DNA from 2 places in the Geobacillus sp. G4 genome. Region 2 is predicted to be linked to the other one. Evidence: predicted binding sites of a transcription regulator. Region 2 holds the regulator's gene; the other holds the start of a gene.
The links. The regulator Rex, encoded in region 2, represses fermentation and respiration genes when NADH is low (regulators of the CRP and FNR family bind a similar motif). The targets are predictions, from matches to a motif close to TTGTGAAATATTTCACAA.

Region 1: ric (iron-sulfur cluster repair di-iron protein) is a predicted target of Rex. The motif match lies at 4,961-4,978, and genes of this name have one in related genera.

Annotation. Positions count from the first base shown of each region.
Region 1 covers NZ_JBEPJY010000004.1:176,822-192,798, forward strand. The annotation lists gene ABS784_RS06945 (multicopper oxidase domain-containing protein) at 120-1,178, shown strand; gene ABS784_RS06950 (Crp/Fnr family transcriptional regulator) at 1,425-2,150, opposite strand; gene modB (molybdate ABC transporter permease subunit) at 2,359-3,018, shown strand; gene moaA (GTP 3',8-cyclase MoaA) at 3,077-4,102, shown strand; gene ric (iron-sulfur cluster repair di-iron protein) at 4,192-4,899, opposite strand; gene ABS784_RS06970 (molybdopterin molybdotransferase MoeA) at 5,258-6,517, shown strand; gene mobB (molybdopterin-guanine dinucleotide biosynthesis protein B) at 6,514-7,014, shown strand; gene ABS784_RS06980 (molybdenum cofactor biosynthesis protein MoaE) at 7,011-7,478, shown strand; gene moaD (molybdopterin converting factor subunit 1) at 7,475-7,705, shown strand; gene ABS784_RS06990 (YwiC-like family protein) at 7,711-8,439, shown strand; gene ABS784_RS06995 (Crp/Fnr family transcriptional regulator) at 9,005-9,691, opposite strand; gene argC (N-acetyl-gamma-glutamyl-phosphate reductase) at 10,029-11,063, shown strand; gene argJ (bifunctional ornithine acetyltransferase/N-acetylglutamate synthase) at 11,080-12,312, shown strand; gene argB (acetylglutamate kinase) at 12,325-13,101, shown strand; gene ABS784_RS07015 (acetylornithine transaminase) at 13,098-14,258, shown strand; gene ABS784_RS07020 (carbamoyl phosphate synthase small subunit) at 14,347-15,411, shown strand; gene ABS784_RS07025 (carbamoyl-phosphate synthase (glutamine-hydrolyzing) large subunit) at 15,404-15,977, shown strand, end outside.
Region 2 covers NZ_JBEPJY010000025.1:3,631-19,607, reverse strand. The annotation lists gene rimI (ribosomal protein S18-alanine N-acetyltransferase) at 1-283, shown strand, start outside; gene tsaD (tRNA (adenosine(37)-N6)-threonylcarbamoyltransferase complex transferase subunit TsaD) at 280-1,293, shown strand; gene ABS784_RS15855 (ABC-F family ATP-binding cassette domain-containing protein) at 1,615-3,540, opposite strand; gene moaC (cyclic pyranopterin monophosphate synthase MoaC) at 3,638-4,126, shown strand; gene ABS784_RS15845 (redox-sensing transcriptional repressor Rex) at 4,142-4,783, shown strand; gene tatA (twin-arginine translocase TatA/TatE family subunit) at 4,800-4,952, shown strand; gene tatC (twin-arginine translocase subunit TatC) at 4,973-5,716, shown strand; gene ABS784_RS15830 (YdiK family protein) at 5,900-6,079, opposite strand; gene ABS784_RS15825 (CPBP family intramembrane glutamic endopeptidase) at 6,076-6,810, opposite strand; gene groES (co-chaperone GroES) at 7,167-7,451, shown strand; gene groL (chaperonin GroEL) at 7,556-9,172, shown strand; gene fumC (class II fumarate hydratase) at 9,613-10,983, shown strand; gene ABS784_RS15805 (AAA family ATPase) at 11,173-12,129, shown strand; gene ABS784_RS15800 (DUF58 domain-containing protein) at 12,132-13,301, shown strand; gene ABS784_RS15795 (transglutaminase TgpA family protein) at 13,298-15,460, shown strand; purine riboswitch at 15,501-15,602, shown strand; gene guaA (glutamine-hydrolyzing GMP synthase) at 15,664-15,977, shown strand, end outside.

The DNA of each region.
Region 1 (15,977 bases), on a different contig from region 2:
TCATTATTTCACAAACCCTTCAAACATGGCCGCTCCTTGGTGATACAAATCACTAGGGGAAAGGCAGAAATGGCGTACGCTGAAGGTGTAAATCAAATCACCTGGAGGGGGAGAAAACGGTGAAACGAAATGTGTCTACGTTGTTGTCAGTTGCGTTGGCTGCGTCGCTTTTGGCAGCATGCAGCAACAACGGAGGAGGAGAGGCGCAGGCAGAAAACAAAAATGGGACGTCAGCGCAACAGTCTGCCGCGGACGTGTTAGCGGCGCACAAAGGAGTGAACGAAGCGCCAGTACCGTTAAAATTAGAACGGATCGGTCCGCATGACGTCCGCGTCGAAATGACGGCGCAAATTACTGACATTGAAATCGACAAAGGAAAAACGTATAAGGCATGGACATTCAACGGCCAAGCGCCTGGACCGCTCGTCGTCGTCAATGAAGGGGATACGATCCACTTTACGTTGAAAAACATGGACCCCGTCATCCCGCACAGCATGGATTTCCATGCCGTCCATGCCGCACCATCAAAAGACTTTATCGATGTGATGCCAGGAAAATCGGGAACGTTTACGTACCCAGCGAATAATCCTGGCGTATTCATGTACCATTGCGGCACAAAGCCGGTCTTGCAACATATCGCCAACGGCATGCACGGCGTGATCATCGTCAAGCCGAAAAACGGCTACCCGACCGATCAAGAAGTCGACCGCGAATATGTGCTTATCCAAAACGAGTGGTACAAATATAACGATATGAACGATTTCCAAAACGGCGTGCCAAGCTACGTCGTCTTCTCGACAAAGGCGCTCAAACCTGGCGATCCGAATACGAACGGCGATACGTTTACGCTGAAAGAAAAACCGCTGCTTGCGAAAGTCGGTGAGAAAATCCGCTTGTATGTCAACAACGTCGGTCCGAACGAAGTGAGCTCGTTCCACGTTGTCGGGACGGTGTTGGATGATGTATACCTTGACGGCAACCCGAACAATCATCTGAAAGGGATGCAAACGGTGATGCTTCCGGCAAGCGGCGGTGCGGTCGTCGAATTTACCGTCACCAAACCGGGAACATATCCGATCGTCACTCACCAGTTCAATGACGCACAAAAAGGAGCCGTCGCCATACTGAAAGTGACTGAAACCGGCGAAGACGACGGCACGGAAGCGAGCGGGCATTGACCACATCCCGTTCTCCCAAAACGGGATTGATGCCTCCCAAAGCCTTATGATTCTTAATTATATCGCGGCGAAAAGAAAAAGAAGTGATTCACATCACATTTAAAAAAAAAAGAGAGCGTCCGGCAGGCCGCGAACAACGGCTGATCGGGCGCTCTTCCAATCAGCGCGCCAAAATGGCTTGGTTGTTGCTTTGGCCATGGGAAACGATCGGGTAGACGTTCTCTTCCCTTAGCCATGGCGCTCCGCTTACTCAATGCAACAAATATCCGCCGGACAGTCTTCACACTGGATTTCCGTTTTCAAATAGTTCAGGTCATGGACCGTGATTTTTCCCCGCTTTATCGAGATGATCCCTTCCTGCTTCAAGGCGTTGAGCATCCGATTGACGCTTTCGCGCGTCGTGCCGCAAAAGTTGGCTAAATCTTGGTTTTTCAACGAAACGTCGATGAAGATGCTCCCGTCCTCAAGCGGGACGCCATAACTGTTGCAAAGGCGAATGAGCGTAGAATACAATGCGCCTTTTTTTCCGTTCATAATCAAATCGCGGAACTTCGTCTGCGTTCGCCGGGCATGCTTGCTCATCCAGCGCATATATTCAAGAGCAAGAGTTGGATTGACGAGCAGCTGCTCCTCTAATTTATTCTTATCCATGACCGCTGCTTCGCCCGATTCCATCACTTTGGCGGTCAATAAGTAGCGCGGATCGTTCGTAAACAGCGTCAACTCGCCGACGATTTCTCCGCTTCCGCAAATGCGGAAGCACATTTCTTTTCCGTCCGGGCAAATTTTGCTGACTTGCACTTTGCCGGAAAGGATCAAGTACAGCTCATTGGCTGGCATCCCTTCTTGGAACAAAAACGAGTGCTTGCAGAGCGGAATCACTTTTTTGGACGATTGCAGCAAAGCGCGCAAATGGGAAAAATCACGGTTCGACGCTTTGCGGATTTGTCCTTCCATGATGGACACCTCCATTTGTTCAGCTATTTCTATTTTAAAAACATCACAGTGGAAACAGAGTGAAAAAAATCACCATTGGCCGATTTTTGTGCACATGGTCACAAATTTTTCTAAGCCAGATTTCCCTGCTCATATGATACAATCAATGTGAACAGTGTCACAGCAAGCAATTGAACAGTTTCGTATAGTGAATAGAGACGATGCAAAGAGAGGCCCATTATCTATGACGGATTTTTGGTCACCCGTATGGTTGTCAATAAAGGTGTCCCTTCTCGCCGGTTTGATCGTCGCCATTCTTGGGACGACAGCAGCGAGGCGGATGGCGCGCCGCCGGTTTCGAGGGAAGATGATCGTTGAGACGGTGTTTATGCTGCCGTTGGTGCTGCCGCCGTCGGTCGTCGGGTTTTTGCTTGTTGTGCTGTTTGGCCGGCATAGTCCGGTCGGGCAGTGGATCGAGACTTGGTTTCATACAACTGTACTGTTTACCTTCAGCGCAGCGGTGCTGGCTGCTGTTGTCGTGTCGTTCCCGCTCATGTACCAAGCGGCGAAAGCGGGGCTCGAAGCAGTCGATCCGACGATCGAAGGAGCGGCGCGCATCGATGGGGCGAATGAGCGCCAAGTGTTTTGGCATATTTCCCTGCCGCTTGCGAAAAACGCGCTATTATCTGGGGTCGTGCTGTCGTTTGCCCGCAGTCTCGGGGAGTTCGGCGCGACGCTCATGTTTGCCGGCAACATCCCAGGGAAAACGCAAACGATCCCGACTGCGGTCTATATGGCGATGGAGTCGGGGCGGATGGAGCTGGCGTGGGCATGGGTGGCGGTCACGATCGGGTTATCATTCAGTTTATTGGCGTGTGTGACCAAACTGAGCCGTTTGCAATGATAGAGGAACAGGCCGTTTGAGAATCACGCGGCCCATGAAAGGGAAAGGAGGGAGCGCCATGGAAGAGCGCGACCGGATGAAGATCACCGACCGCCTTGCCCGCCCGCTTCGCGATTTGCGGTTGTCGGTCACCGACCAATGCAATTTCCGTTGCGTCTATTGCATGCCGGCTGAGGTGTTCGGGCCGAATTTTCGCTTCTTGACGGAAGATCAGCTATTAACGGTCGATGAGATGGTGCGCTTGGCCGAATGTTTTGTCGAGCTTGGCGTCGAAAAAGTCCGCCTGACCGGCGGGGAGCCGCTGCTTCGGCGCGACCTTGATGCGCTCATTGAGCGGCTGTCCATGATTCCCGGATTGCGGGACATTGCCCTCACGACAAACGGCATCCATTTAGTAAAATGGGCGAAACGGTTGAAAGCGGCCGGGTTGAAGCGCGTCAACGTCAGCCTTGATGCGTTGGACGATGACATTTTTCGCAACATGAACGGCGTCGGCGTCCGCGTCGCTCCGGTGTTGAAAGGCATTGAAGCGGCACAGGAGGCAGGGCTTGGCGTGAAAGTGAACATGGTTGTGAAAAAAGGGTGGAACGACTCGCAAATCGTTCCGATGGCGGCGTACTTTAAAGACTCGGGCATTCCGCTCCGCTTGATTGAATTTATGGACGTCGGCACAACGAACGGCTGGGATTACTCTCATGTCGTGACAAAAAAAGAAATGTATGAGCAAATCAACGCCATGCACCCGCTCGAGCCGGTGGAAAAGGAGTACTTCGGCGAAGTGGCGAGCCGCTATCGCTACGTCGGCACGAACGTGGAAGTCGGCTTTATCGCTTCGGTGACGGAAACGTTTTGCCGGAGCTGCACAAGGGCGCGCATTTCCGCGGATGGCAAGCTGTATACGTGCTTGTTTGCCTCTCAAGGCGTGTCACTCAAAGACAAGCTGCGCGCCGGCGCGGGAAAAGAGGAGCTGAAGGCGCTGATTGCCGCCATCTGGAGCCAACGGACGGACCGCTATTCGGAAGAACGGACGGCAGAGACGGCGAAACAGCGCCCGAAAATTGAAATGTCGTATATTGGAGGGTGAAGAAAAAACGGGAGCGCTCTTTCAATACGAAGAAGCGATCCCGTTTTTGATTTATGTTTTTGGAAGTGCGAATCGGCGTCTTTCTTCCTTTAGATCTTCACCGCCGCCAACACGCGCGGGAAGAGGATGTTGTTTTCTAAGTGGATGTGTGTAAACAAATCTTCTTCGAGCGCCGCAAGTCGGTTGTAGACGAGCCGATATGTGCCGCACGCGTCTTCCGGCGGGGTGAAGTCGTTCGTGATGTCGCGAATTTCTTTGATCAAATCACCGGCCGCGTCATGTTCATCGACCAGTTCGCGAATGGCCCGCTCGACCGCCTCCCGGTTTTCCGGCGACGGGTTGTCAGCAAATTGCAAAATGAGCGGGAACGCGCCTGTTTCCTCTTTAATGAGATGCTGCTCGAGTTCCATTTTTAACTCATGAAACAGTTTATGCACCCGGGAAAGATGCGGGTGGTGCATGCCGTGAACGCGCAATACTTTCGTGACATACGGGCTGAGCTGCGGCAGTTCCTCGTTCAAATAGCGGTGATGCGTTCTCATGATATGGTCGACGAGTTCGTCGAACGGCGCTTCATTCCAGTTTCTGGTTGGCTTATGTTGCGCTTCATTATACAAGGCGTTCAGCTGGTGAAGGAGCTCTTCCCCATCCAACCCGCGTTCTTCAATGGCTTCTTTGAGCGGACGCTGCCCGCCGCAGCAAAAGTCAATGCGATGCGCTTTCAACAAATCCGCTGCTTTCGGGAGTTTTGTGACAATATCGCCAATTAACGATTGCTCGGTAAACCGTTGCTCCATTTGGGATCCCTCCATCGTCAAATCGTTGCAATTTCAGCATATCTTGTTTTCTATGTCAATGTTGTGATACATCTCACACAAGCGAAAAAAAGCGGACAACAGCAAAATGTGATCAACATCACAACAGTGTTCCTCTTCTTTCCTGTACAATAGAACAAACGAAATCATCGTGTTGGAGCGGTCGTCCGCTTTGTTCGGAGAAAAGCGGGCGATGATTTTGCAACATATTGATGATGCCACCGTCGTTGACGAAAAGTTGGCGAAATCGATCAAGCAGCTGCAAGATTGGCAATCATCGTGATGAAGCGATAAAATGGGCTTAGTGAAGTGAGTGAGGGAAAGAAAGGGGAGAACACCGTTGGTCGAAAGACGAACCCCCATTCCCGTAGCGGAAGCCATCGCCCGGGTGATGCGTTACGCCGGGAGAGGGGAAGAGGAGATCGTGCCGCTAAGGCAGTCGTACGGACGCTATTTGGCGGAAGATTTATGCGCCGACCATGATGTGCCGCCGTTTGACCGCTCGCCGTATGACGGATTTGCCATTCGCGCCGCCGATTCCGAAGGAGCGGGGCTGGATCATCCGGTCGAGTTTGAAGTGATCGAAACGATCGGCGCCGGGCAAGTGGCGAAGCAGCCTGTCGGCCCGTTTCAAGCGGTGCGCCTGATGACCGGGGCGCAAATTCCGGAAGGATGCGATGCGGTCGTCATGTTGGAGCTCGCGAAACAATACGAGCGGGATGGAAAAACGTATATGGTCATTAAACGCCCGTTCCGCCCTGGCGATAACATTTCGTTTCAAGGGGAAGATGCGAAAAAAGGGCAGCCGCTTGTCGAAAAAGGAACGCGCATCAACCCCGGGGTGGCGGCGCTCTTGGCGACGTTCGGCTACGCTGAAGTGAAGGTGGCGAAAAAGCCGCGCATCGGCATTTTTGCGACCGGCAGCGAACTGCTCGACGTCTCGGAACCGCTCGCGCCGGGAAAAATCCGCAACAGCAATGCCTACATGATCGAGGCGCAAGTGCTCAAAAGCGGCGCCGAGCCGATTTATTTCGGCCAGCTTGCCGACGACCTCGAGGCGTGTTTTCATGCGGTGCGCGAGGCGCTTGATCAAGTGGACATGCTCATTACAACGGGCGGGGTCTCGGTCGGGGATTTCGATTATTTCCCCGCCATCTACGAGCGGCTCGGAGCGAACGTCTTGTTTAACAAAATCGCCATGCGCCCGGGAAGCGTGACGACCGTCGCGGAGTGGAATGGCAAGCTGCTGTTCGGTTTGTCGGGCAACCCGTCGGCGTGCTATGTCGGATACGAACTGTTCGTCCGCCCGGTCGTGCGCACGCGGCTGTTTTCGGCCAAGCCGTATTTGAAAAAAGCGAAAGCCACCCTTGGCGCCGATTTTCCGAAGCCGAACCCGTTCACCCGCTTCGTGCGCAGCCGGGTCGAGGCGGTTGACGGTCGGCTTGTCGTGAAGCCGGTCGGCATGGACAAGTCGAACATCGTCACCTCGCTTGCCTTTGCGAACGCCTTGATGGTGCTGCCGGGCGGAACGAGAGGGTTTGCGGTTGGCGATGAGGTGGAAGTGTGGCTTTTGGATGACGATGAGGGGTCAAGCGAATGAACGTCTGGCAAGTCGTCGGCTATAAACATAGCGGCAAAACGACGCTTATGGAAAAATGGGTGGCGGCCGCTGTCCGGGAAGGATGGCGCGTCGGGACGGTGAAGCACCACGGCCATGGCGGCGAGCCCGCGCGGCCGGAAGGCGTCGATTCCGTCCGCCATGAGCGGGCCGGGGCGGTGGCAACGGCGGTGGAAGGAGACGGGCTTTTGCAGCTTCATCTCCGCCGCCCGTTGTGGCGGTTGGATGATGTGTTGGCGCTTTATGCGCCGCTTCGGCTCGATCTCGTGTTGGTCGAAGGCTACAAACAAGAGCGGCACCCGAAAGTCGTGCTCGTCCGCACTTGGGAAGATTGGGCGTCGCTTCAGCACCTCGCCAACATTCGCGCCGTCATCGCTTGGGAGCCGCTCGAAGGGCCGCTAGCGCACCCGGTGTTTTCGCTGGCCGATGATGACGAATATATTCCATGGCTCATGAACGAGGTGAGAACACGAACATGACAGAACCGTTGTTTGCCATTACCGACCGGCCGATTTCGGTCGAGGATGTGATGAAAAAAGTGATGCGTCCGGAAGCGGGGGCGGTCGCTGTCTTTGCCGGCACGGTGCGCGAATGGACGAACGGCAAGAGGACGCTCTTTTTGCAATATGAGGCGTACGTGTCGATGGCCGAGAAAATGCTCGCGCAAATCGGGGCGGAAATTGCGGAGAAATGGCCAGGGGCGAAAACCGCCATCACCCACCGGATCGGGCGGCTTAAGATCAGCGACATCGCCGTCGTCATCGCGGTTTCCTCGCCGCACCGCGCCGAAGCGTATGAGGCGAACCGCTATGCCATTGAGCGGATCAAGCAAATCGTGCCGATTTGGAAAAAAGAGCAATGGGAGGACGGAAGCGCCTGGGTGGGCGACCAGTTGGAAACAACGGCGTATCCGTCCGGAAAACCGGAGGTGAAGGAAGAATGATCCGTCTATTGTTTTTCGCCCATTTGGGCGAGCAAATCGGCGAGCGGGAAGTGATGTGGCCGAATGTTCCGGAAACGGTGAAAAAACTGAAAGACGAAGTGGAAGAGCGCTACGGCATCTCGCTCGGGCGCGTCATGACAGCGGTCAACGAGGAGTATGTCCGCGACGAAGCGCCGCTTCACGCCGGCGACACGGTCGCCTTTATTCCACCGGTAAGCGGAGGATGAGACGGATGGCGAACAAAAGCAAATGGGTGATGCCAAAACAACACGGCGCCTGGGCGATGCTCATCATCCCGTTTTGGCTCGGGGCGTACGCCGGTGGGCTTTCGTGGATTCACGCGCCGCTCTTTGTCGCCTGGCTTGCGCTCTATTTGGCGACGTATCCGCTCTTGATGGCGGTGAAAACGAAGCGGAAAGAGCCGTACGTGCCCGCCGCCGCCCGCTATGGCGCCATCGCCGCCGCGGCGCTTGCCGTCTCTCTTTGGCAACAGCCGGCGCTTTTCTACTTCGGGCTCGCCATGGTGCCGTTTTTCTTGGTGAACACGTACTACAGCAAGAAAAAGAACGATCGCGCCTTTTGGAATGATGTAGCCGCCATCGCGGCGTTTTGCATCGGCGGCCTCGCCGCCTTTTACGCCGGACGCGGGGCGCTAACGCTTGAAGCATTTGAACTTGCCCTATTTTCCTTCCTCTTTTTCCTCGGCAGCACGTTTTACGTCAAAACGATGATTCGCGAAAAGAAAAACAAACGGTACAAATGGCTGTCATGGGGCTACCACGCCTTGTTGATCGTCGGCCTCATCGCCATCGGCGAGCCGTTTGCCGTCTTGGCCTACACACCGAGCGTCATCCGCGCCGTCTATTTATACGGCAAATCGCTGCCGATCATGAAACTCGGCATTTTGGAAATCGCCAACGCGGCGTACTTTTTCATCGCGATGATCGTGCTTTATTCTTGAACGAATCCTAAACGGGAGGCATCAATGACCGTTTGGGGTTTTTCTTTTGGTTAGGCGGCATTGCTTTTTATTGTACAAGCGTGATGTTCAATGGGTGTGAATTCCATTTGATGTTTTCGGGGTTTTTCCTTTCTCCGAAACTGCTTCCGTCTGTCTTCCACGTGCTAAATTTCTTTTCATCTCTCTCGTGGGCCGTGCATGGGATGCGCACCGGTTGGACGGCGCTTGTACCCGCTTTGTTTGTTTCTTGTTTTTGGATGGGGGCCGGCGCTATGGTGCTTCGTTCGCAATGGAGCTGGGCGAGAAAGGCCGGGAAGTTGGGGAGTTATGTGTGATAGGATGTTTGGTGCAGATAGGGATGTGGAGAAACGGGAAAACGACATGAATCCCTCTTGGGAAATTTTTGCTGTGAAACAAGCAAAGGGGGTGTCCCAAAAGGATCAGGACACCCTTGCTCATCACCATATATCGCCACGAAACAATGAATCATGCGCAATATGTTGTATTTCGTTTGAGAGGAATGACGCTTTTGGGTCAGCCCCTTCTTTTGAATCGCACCCTTTTGTCAGTCGATGCGGCACAGCTCGGGCGGACAGCCTTCGCAGGAGATTTCGTCGCGCAAATATTGCAAGTCGTGGACGCAGATTTTTCCTTTTTGCACGGAGATGACGCCTTTTTTCCGCAAGTCGCCGAGCATGCGGTTGACGACTTCGCGGGCGGTGCCGCAAAAATTGGCGAGTTCTTGGTTGGTGAGCGGCACGTCGATCAAAATGCCGTCTTCTTTCATCACGCCGTAGCTGTTGCACAAGCGGATGAGCGTCGAATAGAGCGCTCCTTTTTTGCCGTGCAAAATGAGGTCACGGAACTTCGTCTGCGTTTTCCGGAAATGGAGGCTCATCCATTTCATGAACTCGACGGCCAGTGTTGGATGGTTGGCGATTTCTTGTTCGAGCCTCTCGCGCGGAATGGCAGAGACAACGCCGTCTTCGAGCACTTTCGCCGTCAGCATGTAGCGGGCGCCGGGGCAAAAGAGCGTCAGCTCGCCGATCAAGTCCCCTTCGCTGCAAATGCGCAACGCAAGCTCCTGTCCATTCATGTCCATTTTGCTGATTTGGATTTTACCGGATTGAATATAGTACAGTTCGTCCGCCTTTTCTCCTTCTTGAAACAAGTACGTTCCTTTCTCAAGGCGAAGATCGCGCCCGAGCGATGTAAGCCACTTCTGCCATTCACGAGATTCAACCTCGTTCATCCGATCACAACCTTATATAAAATGTGTCGCTATTTAAAAGTGTATAGGAAAAAAGAGGGAAGTCAATATAAGGATAGTGGAAAAATTGAAAACTTGTTGAACATTGGTGGAATCTTCCGTGAGAGGCTTTACGCTTGAGTGCATGAGGGGGATGGACAAGAGAATGCGCTTCGGCAGCTGAGCCAAAGCGGTTTTCGTTTTCCCGTGGGCCTGGTGAACATAGGGGGACAAGAAAGAAGAAAATCCCTTAAAAATTATTAAATATACATTTGATTTTATTTTTATACAGTATTATAATGAGAACTACATGAGGCATACGGTTGAGGGGGAACGGTTGATGAACGCAGCCATTATCGGGGCGACGGGATACAGCGGGGCGGAGCTGTTCCGCTTGCTATACGGGCATCCGTGTGTGAGCCGCTGCGATGTTTTCTCGTCGTCGCAGGACGGAATTCATTTATCGGAAAGTTTCCCGCACATTGGTGATATCGATGGTGCGGTGTTGCATAAACTTGACATCGAGGCGCTTTCCCGTTACGATGCGGTCTTTTTCGCCACGCCGCCCGGGGTGTCCGGGGAGTGGGCGCCGGCGCTCGTTGATCGGGGAGTGAACGTGATCGATTTATCGGGCGATTTCCGTTTGAAAGACGGGGCGGTGTACGAACGATGGTACGGGCGGCCGGCGGCTCCGACGGAATATTTGGCGCGCGCCGTATACGGGCTGACGGAGTGGAACCGAGAGGCGATCCGCGGGGCCACACTCTTGTCCAACCCGGGCTGCTACCCGACGGCGACGCTGCTCGGTCTGGCGCCGCTTGTAAAAGAAGGGCTTGTTGAAGAGGGCTCGATCATCGTCGATGCCAAGTCCGGCGTATCAGGAGCAGGGAGGAAAGCAGGGCTCGGGACGCATTTTTCCGAAGTAAACGAAAACGTGAAAATTTATAAAGTGAACGTCCATCAGCACATTCCGGAAATTGAGCAAACGCTGCAAACGTGGAATGAAGCGATGGAGCCGATTACGTTCAGCACTCATTTGATTCCGATGACACGGGGCATTATGGCGACGATTTATGCGAAGGCGAAACAGCCGCTTTCGCCAAACGACTTGGTAGATTTATATAAAACAAGTTATGAAGGTTCGCCGTTTGTCCGCATCCGTCAACTTGGACAGTTTCCAGCGACGAAAGAAGTGTACGGCTCAAATTATTGCGACATCGGCCTCGCCTACGATGAACGAACGGGACGGGTGACGGTCGTGTCGGTGATTGATAACTTGATGAAAGGAGCCGCCGGGCAGGCGGTGCAAAACTTCAATTTGATGATGGGGTGGGATGAGGCCGAGGGCCTCCGCTTCCTGCCGATCTATCCGTGAGGGAAGGGGAACGAACATGACCACAACGAAACAAACGGCGCAAGTAACGGCGGTCGCCGATGGAACGGTCGTCACGCCGAAAGGATTTCAAGCGGCTGGGGTGCACGCCGGGCTGCGCTATTCGAAAAAAGATTTAGGGGTTATTGTATGCGACGTGCCAGCATCGGCGGCGGCGGTGTATACGCAAAGCCATTTCCAGGCGGCGCCGCTCAAAGTGACGCAGGCGAGCCTCGCTGTAGAACAAAAATTGCAGGCGGTCATCGTCAACAGCGCATGCGCGAACGCCTGCACCGGCGAGCAGGGGCTTCGCGACGCCTATGAAATGCGCGAGCTGTGCGCGAAACAGTTTGGCCTGGCGCTGCACCATGTGGCCGTCGCTTCAACGGGCGTGATCGGGGAATATTTGCCGATGGAAAAAATTCGCGCGGGCATCGAAAAGCTTGTTCCAGGGGCGACGATGGCGGATGCTGAGGCGTTTCAAACGGCGATTTTAACGACGGATACGGTGATGAAGCGCGCCTGTTACCAAACGACCGTCGATGGGAAAACAGTCACCGTCGGCGGGGCGGCGAAAGGATCGGGGATGATCCATCCGAACATGGCGACGATGCTCGCGTTCATTACGACCGATGCCAACATCTCTTCGGCGGTGCTGCATGATGCGCTCCGGTCGATTACCGATGTATCGTTCAATCAAATTACCGTCGATGGCGATACGTCGACGAATGACATGGTTGTGGTGATGGCAAGCGGTCTTGCCGGAAATGACGAGCTGACGCCGAATCATCCGGATTGGGAACACTTTTACGAAGCGCTGCGGAAAACGTGCGAAGACTTGGCGAAGCAAATCGCCAGAGATGGCGAGGGGGCGACGAAGCTCATTGAAGTGCGCGTGCGCGGCGCGAAAACGGACGATGAGGCGAAAAAAGTCGCGAAGCAAATCGTTGGCTCCAACTTAGTGAAAACGGCCGTTTACGGCGCGGATGCCAACTGGGGGCGGATCATCGGCGCGATCGGCTATGCGGACGCTGACGTTGATCCGGACAATGTTGATGTCGCGATCGGGCCGATTGTGATGCTGAAAGGAAGCGAGCCGCAGCCGTTCTCGGAAGAAGAAGCGACGGCGTATTTGCAACAAGAGACGGTCGTCATTGAGGTGGATTTGCACTTGGGCGATGGCTTCGGCGTCGCGTGGGGCTGCGACTTGACGTACGATTATGTGAAAATCAACGCCAGCTATCGGACGTAAGGAGAGAGAAAGATGGGGAAAACGGTCGTCATCAAATGCGGCGGCAGCGTGCTCGATGAGCTGTCTCCCGCCTTTTTTGCCAGCGTGAACATGATGCGGGAACAAGGGATGGATGTCGTCATCGTCCACGGTGGCGGGCCGGAAATCGGGCAAATGTTGAAAAAACTGGCGGTGCCGAGCGAGTTTGTCAACGGCTTGCGGAAAACGACGAAAGAGGTGCTTGCCGTTGTGGAAATGGTGCTCTCCGGCAAAGTGAACAAACAGCTTGTGGCGATGCTCAGGCAGAACGGCTTGCCGGCGGTCGGCGTTTCCGGTGTGGACGGGGGGTTGCTTGAAGCAGAACCGATCGACTTGGCCAAACTCGGCTATGTCGGCCGTGTGAAAACGGTTCGCTCCCGTCTTTTGCGCACGCTGCTTGAGGCGGGCTACATTCCGGTCGTTTCGCCGCTTGGCATCGATCAAAACGGGCAAACATACAACATTAACGCCGACACGGCGGCTGGGGCGGTCGCGGCCGCTATCGGCGCCAGCCAGCTCGCGTTTGTGACGAACGTGCCCGGCATTTTGCGAGACGGCGCGCTCGTGGCCGAGGCGACGGCGGAAACGATTGAACGACTGATCGAAGACGGCGTCATCACGGGCGGGATGATTCCGAAAGTGAAAGCGGCGCTGTCCGCCCTGTCCGATGCGCTGCCCGAGGTGATGATCGTCAGCGGCAAAACGACGTTTTACCAGAACGGAACATGGCACGGCACAACGATTCGCAAAGAAGTGGGGGTATATTTATGAGCGCGCTGTTTCCGACATACAACCGTTGGAAGATCGCCGTCCAAGCCGCGGAAGGGACGGTTGTGACCGATGTAAACGGAAAACAATATCTCGACTTTGTCTCCGGCATTGCCGTCTGCAATCTCGGCCATCGCCATCCGCACGTCCAAAAGGCGATTGAAAAGCAGCTGAATCAATATTGGCACGTATCGAACTTGTTTACGATTCCCATTCAAGAAGAGGTCGCGTCCTTGCTTGTCGCCCACAGCGCCGGCGACTGCGTCTTTTTCTGCAATAGCGGAGCCGAGGCGAACGAAGCGGCGCTGAAGCTGGCGCGCAAACATACCGGACGACACAAAGTGATCACGTTTTCCCAATCGTTTCACGGCCGGACGTTTGCGACGATGGCGGCGACCGGGCAGGAGAAAGTGCATAGCGGTTTTGGTCCGCTGCTTCCGGAATTCATTCACTTGCCGCTGAATGATGTCGACGCTCTCAAGCAGGCAATGAACGAAGAAGTGGCCGCGGTGATGCTTGAGGTCGTCCAAGGGGAAGGCGGCGTCCGCCCGGTGGATCCGGCGTTTTTGCAAATAGCGTCGGAGCTGTGTCAACAGCACGGGGCGCTTCTGATCATCGACGAAGTGCAAACCGGCATCGGCCGGACCGGAAAGCCGTTTGCTTACCAGCATTTCGGCGTGGAGCCCGACATCATCACCGTGGCGAAAGGACTTGGAAGCGGCATTCCGGTTGGTGCGATGATCGGCAAAGCGTTTTTGAAAGAGTCGTTTGGGCCTGGCGTGCACGGGTCGACGTTTGGCGGCAACCCGATCGCGATGGCCGCTGCCAAGGCGACGTTAGAAGTGGTGTTCGATCCGGTATTTTTGCAAGAAGTGCAGGAGAAAGGCCGCTATTTGCTTGAGCGCCTCCATGACGCGCTCGCCCCGCTTGACATCGTCAAGGACGTGCGCGGGCTCGGGCTGCTTGTCGGGGTCGAGTGCCAAACGGACGTCGCGCCGCTGTTGCCATTGATTCATGAAAACGGCTTGCTTGTCCTCTCGGCGGGGCCGAAGGTGATCCGCCTGCTGCCGCCGCTTGTGGTGACGAAAGCAGAAATCGATGAAGCGGTGGACATTTTAACAAACGTGTTGAACAACGCCAACGCCTCAGCTGTCTTGTAAACGGACGGCCGATGGCTTAATTTTTATTCCTGTTCATGCATAAAAATTCTTGAACGGTTATAAAAACTCAAACGATGAGGTGGCGCCAATGAAAGCGTACTTGCATGTGGCGAGCGGAAAAACGTTCAGCGGCGAGCTCGCCGCTCCGCTTGAAGAAAAGGTGAGCGGGGAGATCGTTTTTTTCACCGGCATGACCGGTTATCAAGAAGTGTTGACCGACCCGTCGTATAAAAACCAAATCATCGTTTTTACGTACCCGCTGATCGGCAATTATGGCATTAATGAAGACGATTTTGAAAGCAAGCGGCCGCACGTCGAAGCGGTCGTCGTCTACGAAGCGAGCGGCACAGGATTTCATTACGGGGCGAAATACAGCTTGGCAGAATACTTGCAGCATTGGAACATTCCGCTTCTCACGCACGTGGACACGCGCGCCCTTGTGAAAGAAATCCGCACCGCTGGGACGATGATGGCGGAATTAAGTTTGTCGCCGATTCCAGCAGTTGCTGATGAGGAAGCGGCGTTTCTAGTGCGCGCGGTGTCAACGAAAACGATCGAAACATACGGCGAAGCCGGGCCGCATTTGGTGCTCATCGATTTCGGCTATAAAAAGTCGATTTTGCAGTCGCTTCTTGCGCGCGGCTGCCGGGTGACGGTTGTGCCGCATGATACGGCGCCGGAAGCGATTGACGCGCTGAAACCGGACGGGCTTGTCCTCTCGAACGGCCCGGGCGATCCGAAACAGTTACGCCATCAGCTTCCCGCTATCCGTCAGCTGATCGACCGGTATCCGACGCTTGCGATTTGCCTTGGCCATCAGCTCGTTGCCTTGGCGTACGGGGCGGATACGGAAAAACTCCGCTTCGGGCATCGCGGCGCCAATCAACCGGTGTGGGACGCGGTGAAACAAAACGTGATGATGACATCGCAAAACCATAGTTATGTCGTCAAAGAAGGCAGTTTGGTGGGCAAACCGTTTGACATTCGTTTCATCAACGTCAACGACGGTTCGGTCGAGGGCATCGTCCATCGCCATAAACCGATTTTGTCCGTGCAATACCATCCGGAGGCGCATCCGGGGCCGCACGATACCGGCTATATTTTCGACGAATTTTTGCAAACCGTGTTCAAGGGAGAGAACGTCTATGCCTAAAGATTCTTCGCTTCAATCGATTCTCCTGATCGGGTCGGGGCCGATCGTCATCGGCCAGGCCGCTGAGTTTGATTATTCCGGCACACAGGCGTGCATCGCCTTAAAGGAAGAAGGATACCGCGTTATTTTAGTGAACAACAATCCGGCGACGATCATGACCGATGATGTCCATGCCGATGCCGTGTATTTTGAACCGCTCACCGTTGAGGCGGTCGAAGCGATTATTGCCAAAGAACGCCCGGACGGGCTGCTCGCCACATTCGGGGGCCAGACAGGGCTCAACTTGGCGTTTCAGCTGCATGAAGCCGGCGTGCTTGAAAAGTATGGGGTGAGACTGCTCGGAACACCGATTGAAGCGATTAAGCGCGGGGAGGACCGCGAAGCGTTCCGCGCATTGATGCACGAGCTTGGCGAACCGGTGCCGGAAAGCGAAATTGTTACAAGCGTCGAGGAAGCGGTCGCGTTCGCCGAACAAATCGGTTTTCCGATCATTATTCGTCCTGCGTATACGCTCGGCGGGACGGGCGGCGGCATCGCAGAAAACATGGAGCAGTTTCTTGCTCTCG
Region 2 (15,977 bases):
CGGGTATGGCGGGATGTGGCTTGTCATCGATGAGGCGCATGTGACGAATGTAGCCGTGTTGCCGCAGTTTCGCGGGCAAAAGCTTGGTGAAGCGCTCATGCGACGCTTGATGGACATGGCTAGGCAGCACGGGGCGGCGACGATGACGCTTGAGGTGCGCGTGTCCAATCACGTCGCCCAGTCGCTGTACCGAAAGCTTGGGTTCCGCAACGGAGGCATTCGCAAACGGTATTATCCGGATAACTTTGAAGACGCGTTAGTCATGTGGGTGAAGCTGAGATGAATGAAGACGTATATGTATTAGGCATTGAAACGAGTTGTGATGAAACGGCGGCGGCAGTCGTGAAAAACGGAAGAGAGATTTTATCGAATGTAGTGGCGTCGCAAATGGAAAGCCATCGGCGGTTTGGCGGCGTCGTGCCGGAGATTGCTTCTCGCCATCATGTAGAGCAAATTACGCTCGTCATTGAGGAAGCGATGCAGCAGGCCGGCGTATCGTTTGCGGGCCTTGATGCAGTGGCGGTGACGGCTGGGCCGGGGCTTGTCGGGGCGCTTCTTGTAGGGGTGAATGCGGCGAAAGCGTTGGCGTTTGCCTATGGACTGCCGCTTATTGGGGTGCATCATATCGCTGGTCATATTTACGCCAATCAATTAGTGGCTGAAATGAAGTTCCCGCTGTTGGCGCTCGTCGTTTCCGGCGGTCATACGGAACTAGTGTACATGAAGGAGCATGGGAGTTTTGCGGTGATCGGTGAAACGCGCGATGACGCTGCCGGTGAGGCGTATGACAAGGTGGCTCGGGCTTTAGGCCTTCCATACCCAGGAGGACCGCACATCGATCGGCTGGCCCATGAGGGTGAGCCAGTGATTGATTTGCCGCGAGCATGGCTTGAGGAAGGTTCGTATGATTTTAGCTTCAGCGGCTTGAAGTCAGCTGTGCTCAATGCGCTCCACAACGCGAAGCAGCGCGGCGAGGAGATCGATCCGAGGCAGATGGCTGCGAGCTTTCAGGCCAGCGTCGTCGATGTGCTAGTGGCGAAAACCGTGCAGGCGGCAAAGGAATACCGCGTGCGGCAAGTGCTGCTCGCCGGCGGGGTGGCGGCCAACCGTGGGTTACGGGACGCACTGCAGGATAAAATGAAAGAGCTCCCCAATGTAGAGCTTGTCATCCCGCCATTATCGTTATGCACTGATAATGCGGCGATGATTGCCGCTGCGGGAACAGTGTTATATCAACAAGGAAAGCGGGCTGATTTGGCGCTCAACGCCAATCCAAGCTTGCCGCTTGTCTAGGCAGTTGGCTGAAACGCGAAAGACACCGAAGGGCGATCCGTTTGCGGCAGGCAAACGGATCGTCCTTTTTATTTTCATGTGAAAAAGTTTGTGTATATTTTTATCCACAAATCTGTGGGCAATGTGGAAAAAGCGGTAAAACACTATCAACATAAGAAAGACAATACACAGCGATTTTTGTGTAACAAGGAAGATGTTTTTTGTGGATAATGTGGAAAAGTTGGTGAATAACTTATATTCCATGGTGGAAATTGTGGATTCTTTTGTGGATAATGTGACTAACTAAAGAACAACCCGCCGAAACTAGAGGCGGGTTGTCGGTTATAGTGAAGTATAAAGCTGTTCCCATTCGGCCAATAACATTTCGACTCGCTGCTTTCGCTCGTCGTTTTCTTGCGTCAATCGTTGCATCGTCTCATAGTCGCCGTAAACGGATGGATCACAAAGTTGCTGCTCGATCTCAGCGATTTGTGCTTCAAGCGTTGCAATCTCGGCTTCGATTTCATCCAAGCGGCGTTGGCGCTGGCGCCGTCGTTTTTTTTCCTCTTTTTCTTGCTCGTATGTCGTTTTGGCAGAATCACTTGCCGTTTCTGTCGGGCGGACGTTCAGGAGTGCCAGTTCGCGTATTTCTTCTTTTTTGGCGATGTAGTAATCATAGTCGCCTAAGTATTCCGTTAGGCCTCCGCTGGAAAGTTCAAACACCTTTGTTGCGATTCGGTTGATGAAATAGCGGTCGTGGGAAACGAACAAAATCGTTCCCGGGTAGTCGATGAGCGCTTGCTCGAGCACTTCTTTGCTGTCGAGGTCTAGATGGTTTGTCGGTTCGTCCAAAAGAAGGACATTTGCTTTTTGCAACATCAGCTTGGCGAGCGAAAGGCGTGCTTTCTCCCCGCCGCTTAAAGCGGAGACCGGTTTTAAAACGTCATCGCCGGAAAACAGGAAGTTGCCGAGCACGGTGCGAATTTCTTTTTCTGTCTTTTCGGGGTAGGCGTCCCACAGCTCGTCAAGCACCCGTTTGTTCGATGACAAATCAGCTTGGTCTTGATCGTAATAGCCGATTTGGACGTTTGCGCCGTAGCGGAGCTCTCCTGTTTGGATAGGGAGTTTTCGGGCGATCGCCTTCAGCAATGTCGACTTGCCGATGCCGTTCGGCCCGACTAGGGCGACGCTTTCGCCGCGCGTGATGCGGAAGCTGATTTGGCGGATGATGGGTGCACCGTCGCCATAGCCAACGGCTATGTCTTCAGCGGTGAGCACTTCATAGCCGCTCGGTCGATCGATCGAGAACGAAAAGGAGGCTGATTTTTCATCGCCGACAGGCCGTTCGAGCCGTTCTATTTTTTCCAGTTGCTTTCGCCGGCTTTGCGCCCGTTTGGCCGTCGAGGCACGGGCGATGTTGCGCTGGATGAAGTCTTGGAGTCGGGCGATTTCTTCTTGCTGTTTCTCGTACCGTCTTAACTCTTGTTCGTATTGCTCGGCCCGCAACTCCAAATAGCGGCTGTAGTTGCCGGCATAGTGTTTGAGCGTGGCATTCGACAGTTCGTATACGTCAGTGACGATTTTGTCTAAAAAGTAGCGGTCGTGGGAAACAACCAGGACGGCACCGGGATAGGCTTGCAAGTACTGCTCCAGCCAAGAGAGCGTCTCAAGATCCAAATGGTTCGTCGGCTCGTCCAAAATCAATAAATCCGGCTTGGACAACAGCAATTTCCCAAGGGCAAGACGCGTCCGCTGTCCGCCGCTTAACGACGAGATCGGCGTTGTTTTATAATCATATGAGGAAAACTGCAGCCCGTGCAAAACGGAGCGGATATCGGCTTCGTATTGGTAGCCGCCTTGTTCTTTGTATTGTTCTTGCAGCTCGTCATACGTTTTCAGCGTTTTTTCATAGCGAGCTGGATCGGCGAGTACGTCTGGGTCGCCGAGTTGCATGCTGAGTTCGGCGAGCTGTTTTTCGAGTCCTAGAAGCGGGGTGAATACCTCAAGCATTTCGTCCCAAATGGAACGCGGCGAGTCGAGCCCGCTGTTTTGCGCCAAATAGCCGATTTTGATATGGTTTGGTTTGATGATTTTGCCGCTGTCGAAAGAGAGTTCACCGGCGATGATTTTCAACAATGTCGATTTTCCCGCTCCGTTGCGGCCGACAAGGGCAATTCGGTCGCGGGACTGTATTTCTAGTTTTATATTCGATAAAATAAGGTCAGCGCCGAAATATTTCGTGAGCCCGTGCACTTGCAAAATGATCATGTCATTTCACCTCGCGAATAGTTTAACGTAAGTCGCGAAAACGGTCAAAGACGAATGATGAAAAATCGTGTATAGTGTATAAATGGAGGAGATTGTATTGTCATCGTTCACTCATTTCAATGAACAAGGGCGCGCGAAAATGGTTGATATTACGCACAAAGAAGATACTGTGCGAGTGGCTGTGGCGCAAACGAGCGTGACTGTCAGCCGGGAAATTTACGAAAAAATGACGAGCAATGCGATCGAGAAAGGGGATGTGCTCGCCGTCGCTCAAGTGGCGGGGGTGATGGCGGCGAAGAAGACAGCTGACCTTATTCCAATGTGTCACCCGCTTATGTTAAAGGGTGTGGACATTGCTTTTGCTTGGGAAAACGATGGAGAAGCGCATAAGCTCGTCATCACGGCAACGGTGAAAACGAAAGGGAGCACAGGAGTGGAAATGGAAGCGCTGACGGCCGCTTCGGTCTGTGCGTTGACGGTGTACGATATGTGCAAGGCGCTTGATAAAGGAATGGTCATCGGTCCGACGTATTTGGTCGAAAAAACGGGCGGGAAGTCTGGCCATTACCGACGGAAAACCGATTAGCTAGGGGATGAGATCATGAGCAACGAACAACCGAAAATTCCGCAGGCAACCGCCAAACGGCTGCCGCTTTACTATCGGTTTTTGAAAAACTTGCACGCTTCCGGCAAGCAACGCGTCTCCTCTGCCGAGTTGAGCGAGGCGGTGAAAGTCGATCCGGCGACGATCCGCCGCGATTTCTCCTATTTTGGCGCGCTTGGTAAAAAGGGATACGGGTATAATGTCAATTATTTGTTGTCGTTTTTCCGCCGGACGCTTGAAGAGGATGAGGTGACCGAAGTCGCCTTGTTTGGCGTCGGCAATTTAGGCACCGCCTTTTTAAACTATAATTTTTCGAAAAACAACAATACGAAAATCGTGATGGCGTTTGATGTCGATGAGCGGAAAGTAGGAACGACAGTCGGCGGGGTGCCGGTCTATCATCTCGATGAGTTGGAGGAGCGGCTTCACGAAAACATCCCGGTCGCCATTTTAACCGTGCCGGCCGCCGCGGCTCAAGCGCTGACCGACCGCCTTGTCGTCCAAGGAATTAAAGGCATTTTAAACTTTACTCCGGCGCGGTTGAACGTGCCGAACCATATTCGCGTCCATCATATCGATTTAGCCATTGAGCTGCAGTCGCTCGTCTATTTTTTGAAAAACTATCCATCGCCATCGTAAAAGGAGAGAACAACACATGAAATATTTGTTGCTCGTTGCTGCAATTTTGTTGCTGTTTGGCACGAAAAAGCTGCCGGAATTAGGGCGGTCGTTCGGCCAGTCGCTTCGCGAGTTTAAAGACGCCACAAAAGGGCTCGCTGATGACGAAGAAACGAAAACCGACCGATGACAAGGCAGGATGGAGAAACAATGAATGACAAAGAAATGTCGGTGTATGAGCATCTGGGTGAACTGCGAAAACGGCTCATCATCGTGCTCATCTTTTTTGCTGCGGCGCTTGTCGTTAGTTTCTTTTTTGTCGATGATGTCATTTTGTATTTGCAGCGAACGGCCGAGGCGAAGCATTTGACCATGAACGCCTTCCGCCTCACCGATCCGATTAAAGTGTATTTTCAGTTTGCCTTTGTCATCGCAGCTGTGCTGTCGGCTCCGGTGCTGTTGTATCAAATTTGGGCGTTTGTCAGCCCCGGTCTGTATGAAAAAGAGCGGAAAGTGACGTTAAGCTATATCCCGGCGTCGATCGTTCTTTTTTTAGCAGGCGTCAGCTTCGCTTATTTCGTCTTGTTTCCGTTTGTCGTTCGATTTATGAGCCAGCTGGCTGACCAACTAGGGGTTCAACAAATGATCGGCATTAATGAATATTTTCAGTTTTTGCTTCAGCTCGTGCTGCCGTTTGGCATCGTATTTCAGCTTCCGATTGTTGTGCTGTTTTTTACCCGCTTAGGGCTTATTACGCCGCAGCTTCTTGTTCGCATCCGCAAGTATGCGTATTTAGCGCTGCTTATTTTAGCGGCGGTCATTACGCCGCCGGATGTGTTGTCGCAAGTGATCGTCATGATTCCGCTCACCATTTTGTATGAAGGAAGCATTTGGGTGGCGCGCATCGGCTATCGGAAAGCGCAGCGAGCAGTCGAGCAGGAAGGCAATGAGTGAGGCGGGACGAAAAACATTGAGAGGAAAGCGAGCAAGGCCGGGCCAAACGAAGGGGCTGTCTCAAAAGCCGCAAAACAGGGTTTTGAGGCCGGCCTCTTGTTTTTTTGTTTCCATTTTCACGATATGATCGCCGTCATGGGATTGATGTTCTGGTCCCTTCCCGCGCGAATCACGGGAAGGGGGTCAGCGTTTTGAGGCGAAAAGAAGGCGAAGGGCGGTGCCGAAATCAAAGGCAGCGAGCGCCGCTAAAGCGATGGTGGAGACGTTCCAAACCGTTTCATGAGCACTTTCGATGGCCAAATACGTAAACATTGAGCCTAAGACGAAATACAGAAGCGAAAACAGCCGAGGGTTTCGCATCATAGCCAAACCCTCCAAACGGCGAGCGGCAGCTCGGACTGGCGCATCATTTTCTCAATCTCGTCGGCCAATAGCGTCTGCATGACGACGACGAACGTATTCATGGCGACATGGGCGAAAATCGGTACGAAAATGCGTCCGGTTTTTGCGTATAAAAACGCGAATACCATCCCCATGGATGTGTACAGAAGCAAATGTTCCGGCTCCATATGGACAATGGCAAACAAAAGCGAACTGACAAGCGCAGCAAGCCAAAAGTTGTATTTTTCATAAAGCGAGCCGAAAATGATTTTGCGGAAGATGAGCTCTTCCAAAATCGGGCCGATGACGGAGGTGACGACGACCAACAGCGGCGTCAGGCGGATGATATCGATGATTTGCCTTGTATTTTCCGACCCTGGTTTGATGCCGAGCAGCCGCCATTCGATGTTGGCGGCGATGCTTTGGGCCGCGAGCGCCAAAAAGACGCCCAAGACCGCCCACATCCACGAGGAAGCAAGCGGCAGCCGCCGCATCATTCGTTCGTTGCGGTCACCGCGGAGCAGCCATAAAATCACGACGAACGCAAGCAGAAAGCTGATGACCGCCCAATACCCGGAAGCCAGTTTGGCGGCTTCGAGGCGGCTTTCCGTTCCTTGGCCGACGCCGAGGGCGCGAAGAAGCGGCACGCCGACAAAGGCGGACAGCTGCATGACGATATACGTGATGATGACGTACCAGTGGTTGCGTTTCAAACCCTCTACCCCTTTTATTTCAAATTATATCCGTATTGTAGCACATGTATGGCGAAAATAGTAAGAAAACTGCATCCTCGCATCCCACCTGACCGCCGTAAAAAAAATTAACCGGAGCCGTTTATCAGTCCGAGGAATGTGAAATAATGAAAACGGGCTCCGCGCGGATGGGGAGTAGAGGCAAAACAACCGGCTCCTTTTGCTCTTTCTTCTTTAGGAGAGAAAAACAGTTATTTTTTTGCATTTCCTACTTGCAAAACTGAAAGAAGTTCATTAATATTATAAGTGTGTTAGCACTCAATAGTGATGAGTGCTAATAAGAACGGTGAAAACTATCGTTAAGGAGGTTGTTCCCCGTGTTGAAGCCATTAGGCGATCGTATTGTCATTGAAGTCGTGGAAACAGAAGAAAAAACGGCTAGCGGTATCGTTCTGCCGGATACGGCGAAAGAAAAACCGCAAGAAGGCCGCGTTGTTGCTGTCGGTGCAGGCCGCGTGCTCGATAACGGCCAACGCATCGCGCCGGAAGTCGAAGTTGGCGACCGCATTATCTTCTCGAAATATGCGGGCACAGAAGTGAAATACGACGGCAAAGAATACTTAATTTTGCGCGAAAGCGATATTTTGGCTGTCATCCGCTAATATATGCGTTCATCACATAAACATTCCGAAAACATACTGGGTACTTAATCGGATACTTAACTTGTGGCACGCAGTCCAACAATTTCATAAGGAGGTAACGGGGTATGGCAAAACAAATCAAGTTCAGTGAAGAAGCGCGCCGTGCGATGTTGCGCGGGGTGGACAAACTTGCAGACGCAGTGAAAGTCACATTAGGTCCGAAAGGCCGCAACGTCGTATTGGAGAAAAAATTCGGTTCGCCGCTCATCACGAATGACGGGGTAACGATCGCGAAAGAAATCGAGCTCGAAGATCCGTTTGAAAACATGGGCGCGAAATTGGTCGCTGAAGTCGCCAGCAAAACGAACGACATCGCTGGGGACGGTACAACAACCGCTACGGTATTGGCTCAAGCGATGATCCGCGAAGGCTTGAAAAACGTAGCAGCTGGTGCCAACCCGATGGGCATCCGTCGCGGTATCGAAAAAGCGGTTGCTGTTGCGGTTGAAGAATTGAAAGCCATCTCCAAACCGATTAAAGGAAAAGAGTCGATCGCCCAAGTTGCTGCGATCTCGGCTGCTGACGAAGAAGTCGGCCAATTGATCGCTGAAGCGATGGAACGCGTTGGCAATGATGGCGTTATCACGCTTGAAGAGTCGAAAGGCTTCACGACGGAACTCGACGTTGTCGAAGGGATGCAATTCGACCGCGGTTACGTTTCACCGTACATGATTACGGATACGGAAAAAATGGAAGCTGTCCTTGAAAATCCGTACATCCTCATCACGGACAAAAAAGTATCGAGCATTCAAGAACTGTTGCCGGTCTTAGAACAAGTCGTCCAACAAGGCCGTCCGCTCCTGATCATTGCGGAAGATGTTGAAGGCGAAGCATTGGCGACGCTTGTTGTCAACAAACTGCGCGGCACGTTCAATGCGGTTGCTGTCAAAGCGCCTGGCTTCGGCGATCGCCGCAAAGCGATGCTCGAAGACATTGCGATTTTGACAGGCGGCGAAGTGATCTCGGAAGAGCTTGGCCGTGAATTAAAATCGACGACGATCGCGTCGCTTGGTCGTGCGGCGAAAGTTGTTGTCACGAAAGAAACGACGACGATCGTCGAAGGCGCTGGCGATTCGGAGCGCATCAAAGCGCGCATCAACCAAATCCGTGCGCAGCTTGAAGAAACGACGTCCGAATTCGATCGCGAAAAACTGCAAGAACGCTTGGCGAAATTGGCTGGCGGCGTAGCGGTCATCAAAGTCGGTGCGGCAACAGAAACAGAATTGAAAGAACGCAAACTGCGCATCGAAGACGCGCTCAACTCGACTCGTGCGGCTGTTGAAGAAGGCATTGTCGCCGGCGGTGGCACGGCTCTCATGAACATCTACAACAAAGTCGCTGCCATCGAAGCGGAAGGCGATGAAGCAACCGGTGTGAAAATCGTATTGCGCGCGATCGAAGAACCGGTTCGTCAAATCGCGCAAAACGCTGGTCTGGAAGGCTCGATCATCGTTGAGCGCCTGAAAAACGAAAAACCGGGCATCGGCTTCAATGCGGCAACAGGTGAATGGGTCGACATGATCGAAGCTGGTATCGTTGACCCGACGAAAGTCACTCGTTCGGCGCTGCAAAACGCTGCATCTGTCGCCGCAATGGTCTTGACGACAGAAGCGGTCGTTGCCGACAAACCGGAAGAAAACAAAGGCAACAACAACATGCCGGATATGGGCGGCATGATGTAATCCGCCTAGCGAAACAAAGAACACTGGGAGTAATCCCGGTGTTCTTTTTCTTTTTGCCGCTGGGCAGTAGTCAAATTGAACGTGAAGCTTTGCACTCGGGGCGGCAGGATGGAGCTTGAGTTCTTTGACGAGCAGCGGCGGGGCCGCAGCATCAGCAACCACTCCGCGGCGGCCTGTCGACCACGTATAAATCCCGAGCCGGTGGTCGACCGTTTCGCTGTTGATAGTCAACGTTAATGTAGGCAGCTTGATATCACCGAATGAACAGTCGGAAAGCCATAGAAGAAGCAAAATAAGAAGCGGGGCCCATCGTTTCTTCATTGTCGAACCATTCCCCTTTTTTGAATATAGGCGTCTTTTTAGCCGCTTCGTTGCGTTGATCCGGCTGAAAATGGGAATAAAAATGTAATGGGGATGTCGATGCAAAGGAGGACAACACAATGAACGAACGAATCGAACGCGACTCGCTCGGCGAGGTGCGGGTGCCGGCCGATAAATACTGGGGGGCGCAGACGGAGCGGAGCCGGCAAAACTTCCGCATCGGCAAAGAAACGATGCCGCTTGAACTCATTTACGCCTATGCCGAGTTGAAAAAAGCGGCGGCCATCGTCAACCATCGAGCCGGGAAACTGAGCGAAGCGAAGCAGCGGGCGATTGTGGCCGCGTGCGAGGAAATTTTGGCGGGCCAATGGGATGACCATTTTCCGCTCGTCGTCTGGCAGACGGGAAGTGGGACGCAGACGAACATGAACGTCAATGAAGTCGTGGCGAGACGGGCGAGCGAGCTGCTGGATGAGGGGGAAGGGCGCATTCACCCGAACGATGATGTGAACATGTCGCAAAGCTCGAACGACACATTCCCAACTGTGATGCATATCGCTATATACACGAAAATCCAAACGCACCTCCTGCCAGCGCTTGATGGCTTGATCAGGACATTCGCGACCAAAGAACGCCAATATGGGAAGACGATCAAAATCGGGCGCACCCACTTGCAAGATGCGACGCCGCTCACATTTGGACAAGAGATTTCCGGCTGGCGGGCGATGCTTGATAAAAGCAAGGCGATGATCATAGAGGCGAGTGAGAAGCTGCTTGATTTGGCGATCGGCGGCACGGCGGTTGGCACCGGAATCAATGCGCCGCCGGGATTTGGCGAGCAAGTGGCCGAGCAGCTAAAAACGCAGACGGGCTATCCGTTCCGTTCGTCAACCAATAAATTCCATGCGCTGACAAGCCATGATGAGATCGTGTATGTCCACGGAGCGTTGAAAGCGCTCGCCGCCGATTTGATGAAAATCGCCAACGATATCCGCTGGCTGGCGAGCGGGCCGCGCTCCGGGCTCGGGGAGATCACGATTCCAGCCAATGAACCCGGAAGCTCGATCATGCCGGGGAAAGTGAATCCGACGCAAAGCGAAGCGATGACGATGGTCGCTGTGCAAGTGTTCGGCAATGACGCCACGATCGGCTTTGCGGCGAGCCAAGGCAACTTCCAATTAAATGTGTTCAAGCCGGTCATCGCCTATAACGCCATTCAGTCGGTGCAGTTGCTTGGCGATGCCATCCGCTCGTTTGATGAGCGATGTGCTCAAGGGTTAGAGGCAAATGAAACGAAAATGAAAGAGTACGTGGAGCGCTCGCTGATGCTGGTGACGGCATTAAGCCCGCATATCGGCTATGACAAAGCCGCGGAAATCGCTAAGCTTGCACATCGCGAAGGATTGACGCTGAAAGAAGCGGCGTTGCAGACTGGGTATGTGACGGCCAAACAGTACGAGGAATGGGTAAGACCGGAGAAGATGATTTAAGGGAAAAGCGCTCATCCCGCTTCCGTGGGATGGGCGTTTTCATTTTTGATTTCTCCCTTTTTTCTCCTTCCCCCTTTGTTGCAAATCCATTCCAAAAGTTGTGTATATTCGATATTATATTAATAGTAGAAACTAGATAGTTCCTACCCCTAAAAGTCCCATTGATCACCATAAAAGGAGTTTGATGTCATGACGATCAACGAGCCGTTGCTTTCCCCGCTTGAGCAAGTTGTCCGCAATATTGAACAAGTCATTGTCGGAAAACGCAATGTCATTGTGCTCAGTTTAACAGCGCTGTTGGCCAAAGGACACGTATTGCTTGAAGATGTGCCAGGCGTTGGCAAGACGATGCTCGTGCGCGCGCTGGCGAAATCGTTCAGCACCGAGTTGAAAAGAATTCAATTTACGCCGGATTTATTACCAAGCGATGTGATCGGCATTTCTGTTTATAACCCGAAAGAGCAGCAGTTTGAGTATAAACCCGGACCGATTGTCGCCCATATCGTGCTCGCTGACGAGATCAACCGGACGTCGCCGAAAACGCAGTCGGCGCTTCTTGAGGCGATGGAAGAAGGAAGCGTGACGGTCGATGGCGTCACCCGAGTGCTGCCGCAGCCGTTTTTTGTCATGGCGACGCAAAACCCGATTGAATATGAAGGGACGTATCCACTTCCTGAGGCCCAGCTTGACCGGTTTTTGTTGAAATTGCATATGGGCTATCCGTCCCCTGACGAGGAAATCGAAATGTTAAACCGTCTAGAAAAGACGGCACCGCTGGCGGAGATCGGCCCGGTGATGTCGCTTGATGAATTGCTTGCGCTGCAACGGAAGGTAGCCGACGTGCATGTGAGCGATACCGTGAAACGATATATCGTCGATCTCATCCAGCAAAGCCGTACGCATGAAGCGGTCTATTTGGGCGTCAGCCCGCGCGGGTCGGTCGCCTTGATGAAAGCGGCGCAGGCGTATGCACTCATCCACGGCCGTGATTTTGTCATCCCCGATGATGTCCAGCAACTCGCTCCCTATGTGCTCGCCCACCGTCTGCTTGTCCGTCCGGAAGCAAAATGGGACAAGCTTGATGGGGAAACTATCGTTGCGCAACTGATTGCCCGTACACCGGTACCGGTGCGAGGGCGGCGATAAAGATGAAACGGAATTGGCGCCGTTGGTTTGCTTTCACCGGTTTGTTACTTTTGGCGGCTGTCTTGTTTTCGTACGCCATGTTTCAAGGTGGATTTGTCAGCTGGTTTTTGTTTTACAGCTTTTTGCCGTTCGGTTTGTATGCGTTCTTGGTCGCGATGTATCCGCTTCGACGCGCCGCGGTAAGCCGGACGGTGCCGGCGCGGCGCTACCATGCGGGTGAATCGATTCCGGTGATGGTTCGTATCGAGTTGCCGTGGGCGGTTCCGCTGGCGGCGCTTGCTGTTGCTGAGGAAGGGCGGAAGCACGGAGGAGAGATGATTGCGATTGCTTGGCCGTTTCGCCGCCACCTTTCTTGTACATGGCCGCTTTCCTTGCCGCGCGGCCGTCATCAATTGGAAGCTGTTCGCTTGGAAGCGCGCGATGTCTTTGGCTGGGTGAACAAAACGGCATCGTTTTATGTCCCGTGCACGGTTATCGTCTATCCACGTTATATCCAATGGCCGCCTGAGATGGTGCGCGAATGGTTTGCCCAAGGAAAAGCTGCGCGCACACTTGCCTATCGCCGCGATATGGCCGTGGCGGCCGGCGCCCGTGAATACGTGCCTGGGGACAAAATGTCGTGGGTGCATTGGAAGGCGTCAGCGCGCAGACAGGAACTGATGACCAAAGAGTTTGATGAACAGCGCAATGACGATTGGATCGTTGTGCTCGACGGCGCCGCTTCTCCATGGTTTGAGGAGCTTGTCACGTTAGCGGCTTCCGTATCGAAGGCGTTGATGGATGAAGGGGTGCCGGTCGGGCTGCTCGTTGCTGGAAAAGAGCGTTCTTTCTTAGCGCCGCGCCGCCATGACGGACAGTGGCAGTCGATTCTTCTCCGGTTGGCGGAAGTGGACGTCGGCGGCCAAGAGCCGCTCGCGCATGTTTTAGCTGAGGAGGCGAGCTGGAGGACGGCTGCTGGTTGCATCATTGTGACGTCCGCGTTGTCCGCCCAGTTGGCCGGGCAGCTCCGAGCAATGGCGCCAAAACGCCATATTGTTCTGTATGTTGTCAGCCGTGAATGGGGAGAGGATGAGCGGAATTGGGCGGACAGGCTTCGCCGCAGCGGAGTGTATGTGTCGCGCATTGACCCGCAGGCGTTGCAAACCGTCCGGCAAGGAGGAGGAGATGGATGAGACCGTTAGGGGCAAACATGTTATCTACCGTGCTGCCTAACGCCCTAGCCGCTTGGCTGCTCACGGAATGGCTTTGGCCGTTAGAGGCCGTCACCGATACAGCGCATATAGGTGTGTTTGTATCATTTGTCGCCCTTTGTTTCGGACTTCATTTGCTCCGTGTTCCCATATGGCTTTCCGCGCTCGGAAAAATGGTTTATATATGGTGGGCGCTTTCTCGCCTATTTTCTTTTGCTTCGATCGCCGCTTTGCCTCATGCGCTTTGGCGGGATAGCACCGTCTGGTTGTCGGGCGATTGGTCTTCTATGCCGGGCGATGCGCTGCGCACCTTTGTCTTTTTTCTGCTGTTATGGGCCGTTTCGTTCCTGTTGCATTGGCTTATTGTACGGCGGAATCGGTGGTTTGTCCCATACGCGTTGACAGTTGGGTATATCGCTGTGCTTGATACGTTTCTGCCATATAGCGGCAACGGGGCGATCCTTCGTCTTGTTGCGCTCGGCTTTTTTGCCTTCGTTTGGTTCCAGGGTGAAGAGCTGCAGGCAAAAGCGCCGTCTTTTCGCATCGGAAAGTGGCGGGCGGCCGCTCTGTTCATTCCTGCCGTCGCTCTTGCGGTTGGGTATGCGGGTCCGAAGCTGCCGCCGCAATGGCCGGATCCGGTGGCGTTTATCCGCAGCTATCACGCCCAGCCGGAAGAAACGAACGATGACTCACCTTCTCCTGGTGTGGCAAAAGTGGGATATGGGCAAAATGATTCCCGCCTCGGCGGGCCGTTTATTGCTGATGATACCGTCGTTTTCATTGCCAAAGACCAAGGCCGTCATTATTGGCGCGTCGAAACGAAAGACATTTACACAGGAAAAGGGTGGGAAGCGTTTCAAAGCGAACAAGTCCAGTCGTTTGGAAACGGTGAGCTGATTAGGTATGAATGGTGGAGCGACAAAGTCAAGACAGTCGAGCAGACGGCGGAAATCACCCGCCAAGACCAGGCGTTTCATCTCGTCTATCCGCTCGGCTTGCAACAGGTGCAAACGTATGACCATATCGTCTACCGCATGCATATGGCGACGGAAAAAATTTATACGAGCGATCAAAACGCCAACGCGCTTCCGATCCGTCAGTATATGCTGACGTATATGGAGCCAGATTTTCCGATTGAGGCATTGCGCGCCGCGCCTCCTGTCCAAAACCCGCCCTTTTTGAAACGCTATACGCAATTGCCAGAGACGCTTCCGCAACGGGTTCGCGAGTTGGCGAAGCAAATTACTGATGGAAAAGAAACCGTGTACGACAAGGTAAAAGCGATCGAGCAATACTTCCATCTGAACGGATACACGTACGAAACGACGGACGTCGCTGTTCCCGGGCCTGATCAAGATTACGTCGACCAGTTTTTATTTGAGACGAAGCAAGGGTATTGCGACAATTTTTCCACCTCGATGGCGGTGCTCGTCCGCACACTGGGCATTCCAGCGCGCTGGGTGAAAGGGTACACATCCGGACGGTTGGTTGGGGAACAAGACGGGCAATCGGTTTATGAAGTGCGCAACAACGACGCCCATTCATGGGTCGAAGTGTATTTTGAAGGCATCGGCTGGGTGCCGTTTGAACCGACGCAAGGGTTTGTCAATCCATATGCGTTCTCGCTTGCCGCTTCGAATCCAGAGGAGCCAGAACCACAGCTGCAGCCGGAAGAACGGGAAACGCCGCGTGTGCCGCTCGATCAATTACTTGAGCAACCTTCGACGGCACAGGGGGAGCATTGGTGGGAGAAGCTGGCGGATGTTTGGTCGTGGAAAATGGGGTTGACCGCGCTGGTCGTGTTGGCCGTGTTGGGCGGAGCGGCCTATGCGACAAGGCGGAAATGGTGGCCGCGCTTTACGCTGTTTCGGTTCCGCCGCCGGAAACTCGATGGGGCCGCCTGGCTCATTTCTGCGTACGGGGCGCTTCTTCGCCATTTGCAAGATTATGGACTTAAGCGTCGGCCGCATGAAACGCTGCGTCAATACGCCGCCGAAGTGGATCGCCTGTTTGAAACAGATGAAATGAATCGGTTGACGAAACTATATGAACGCGCCGTATACGGAACGGGAATCAAGGAAGCCAATGTCCGTGAAGCGGTGGAATTGTGGGAAAATTTAATAAAAAGGACGATCTCTTGACCGTATGCCGGCAAGTTGATAGAATGAACTCAAATTTGCATACGGATAGACGAAAGCCCTTCATATAAGCGCAAGAATATGGCTTGCGCGTCTCTACCGGGCCGCCGTAAACGGCCCAACTATGAAGGCAGAAGACGCTGCTATTCTGCCTTCATCCATATTTTGGGCAATGGCAGCGTTATTTTTTTGACGGGGTGGAAAACATGAACCAAGAAATGATCGTCGTCTTGGACTTTGGCAGTCAATATAACCAGCTGATTACCCGCCGCATCCGAGAGTTTGGCGTCTACAGCGAACTGCATCCGCACACGATCCGTGCTGAGGAAATTCGTGCGCTGAACGCCAAAGGAATCATTTTCTCGGGCGGTCCAAACAGCGTGTATGATGAACAAGCGTTTACATGCGACCCAGCGATTTTTGAGCTGGGGCTGCCGATTTTAGGGATTTGCTACGGGATGCAGCTGATGGCGCACCATTTAGGAGGTAAGGTGGAAAAAGCGACGCATCGTGAATACGG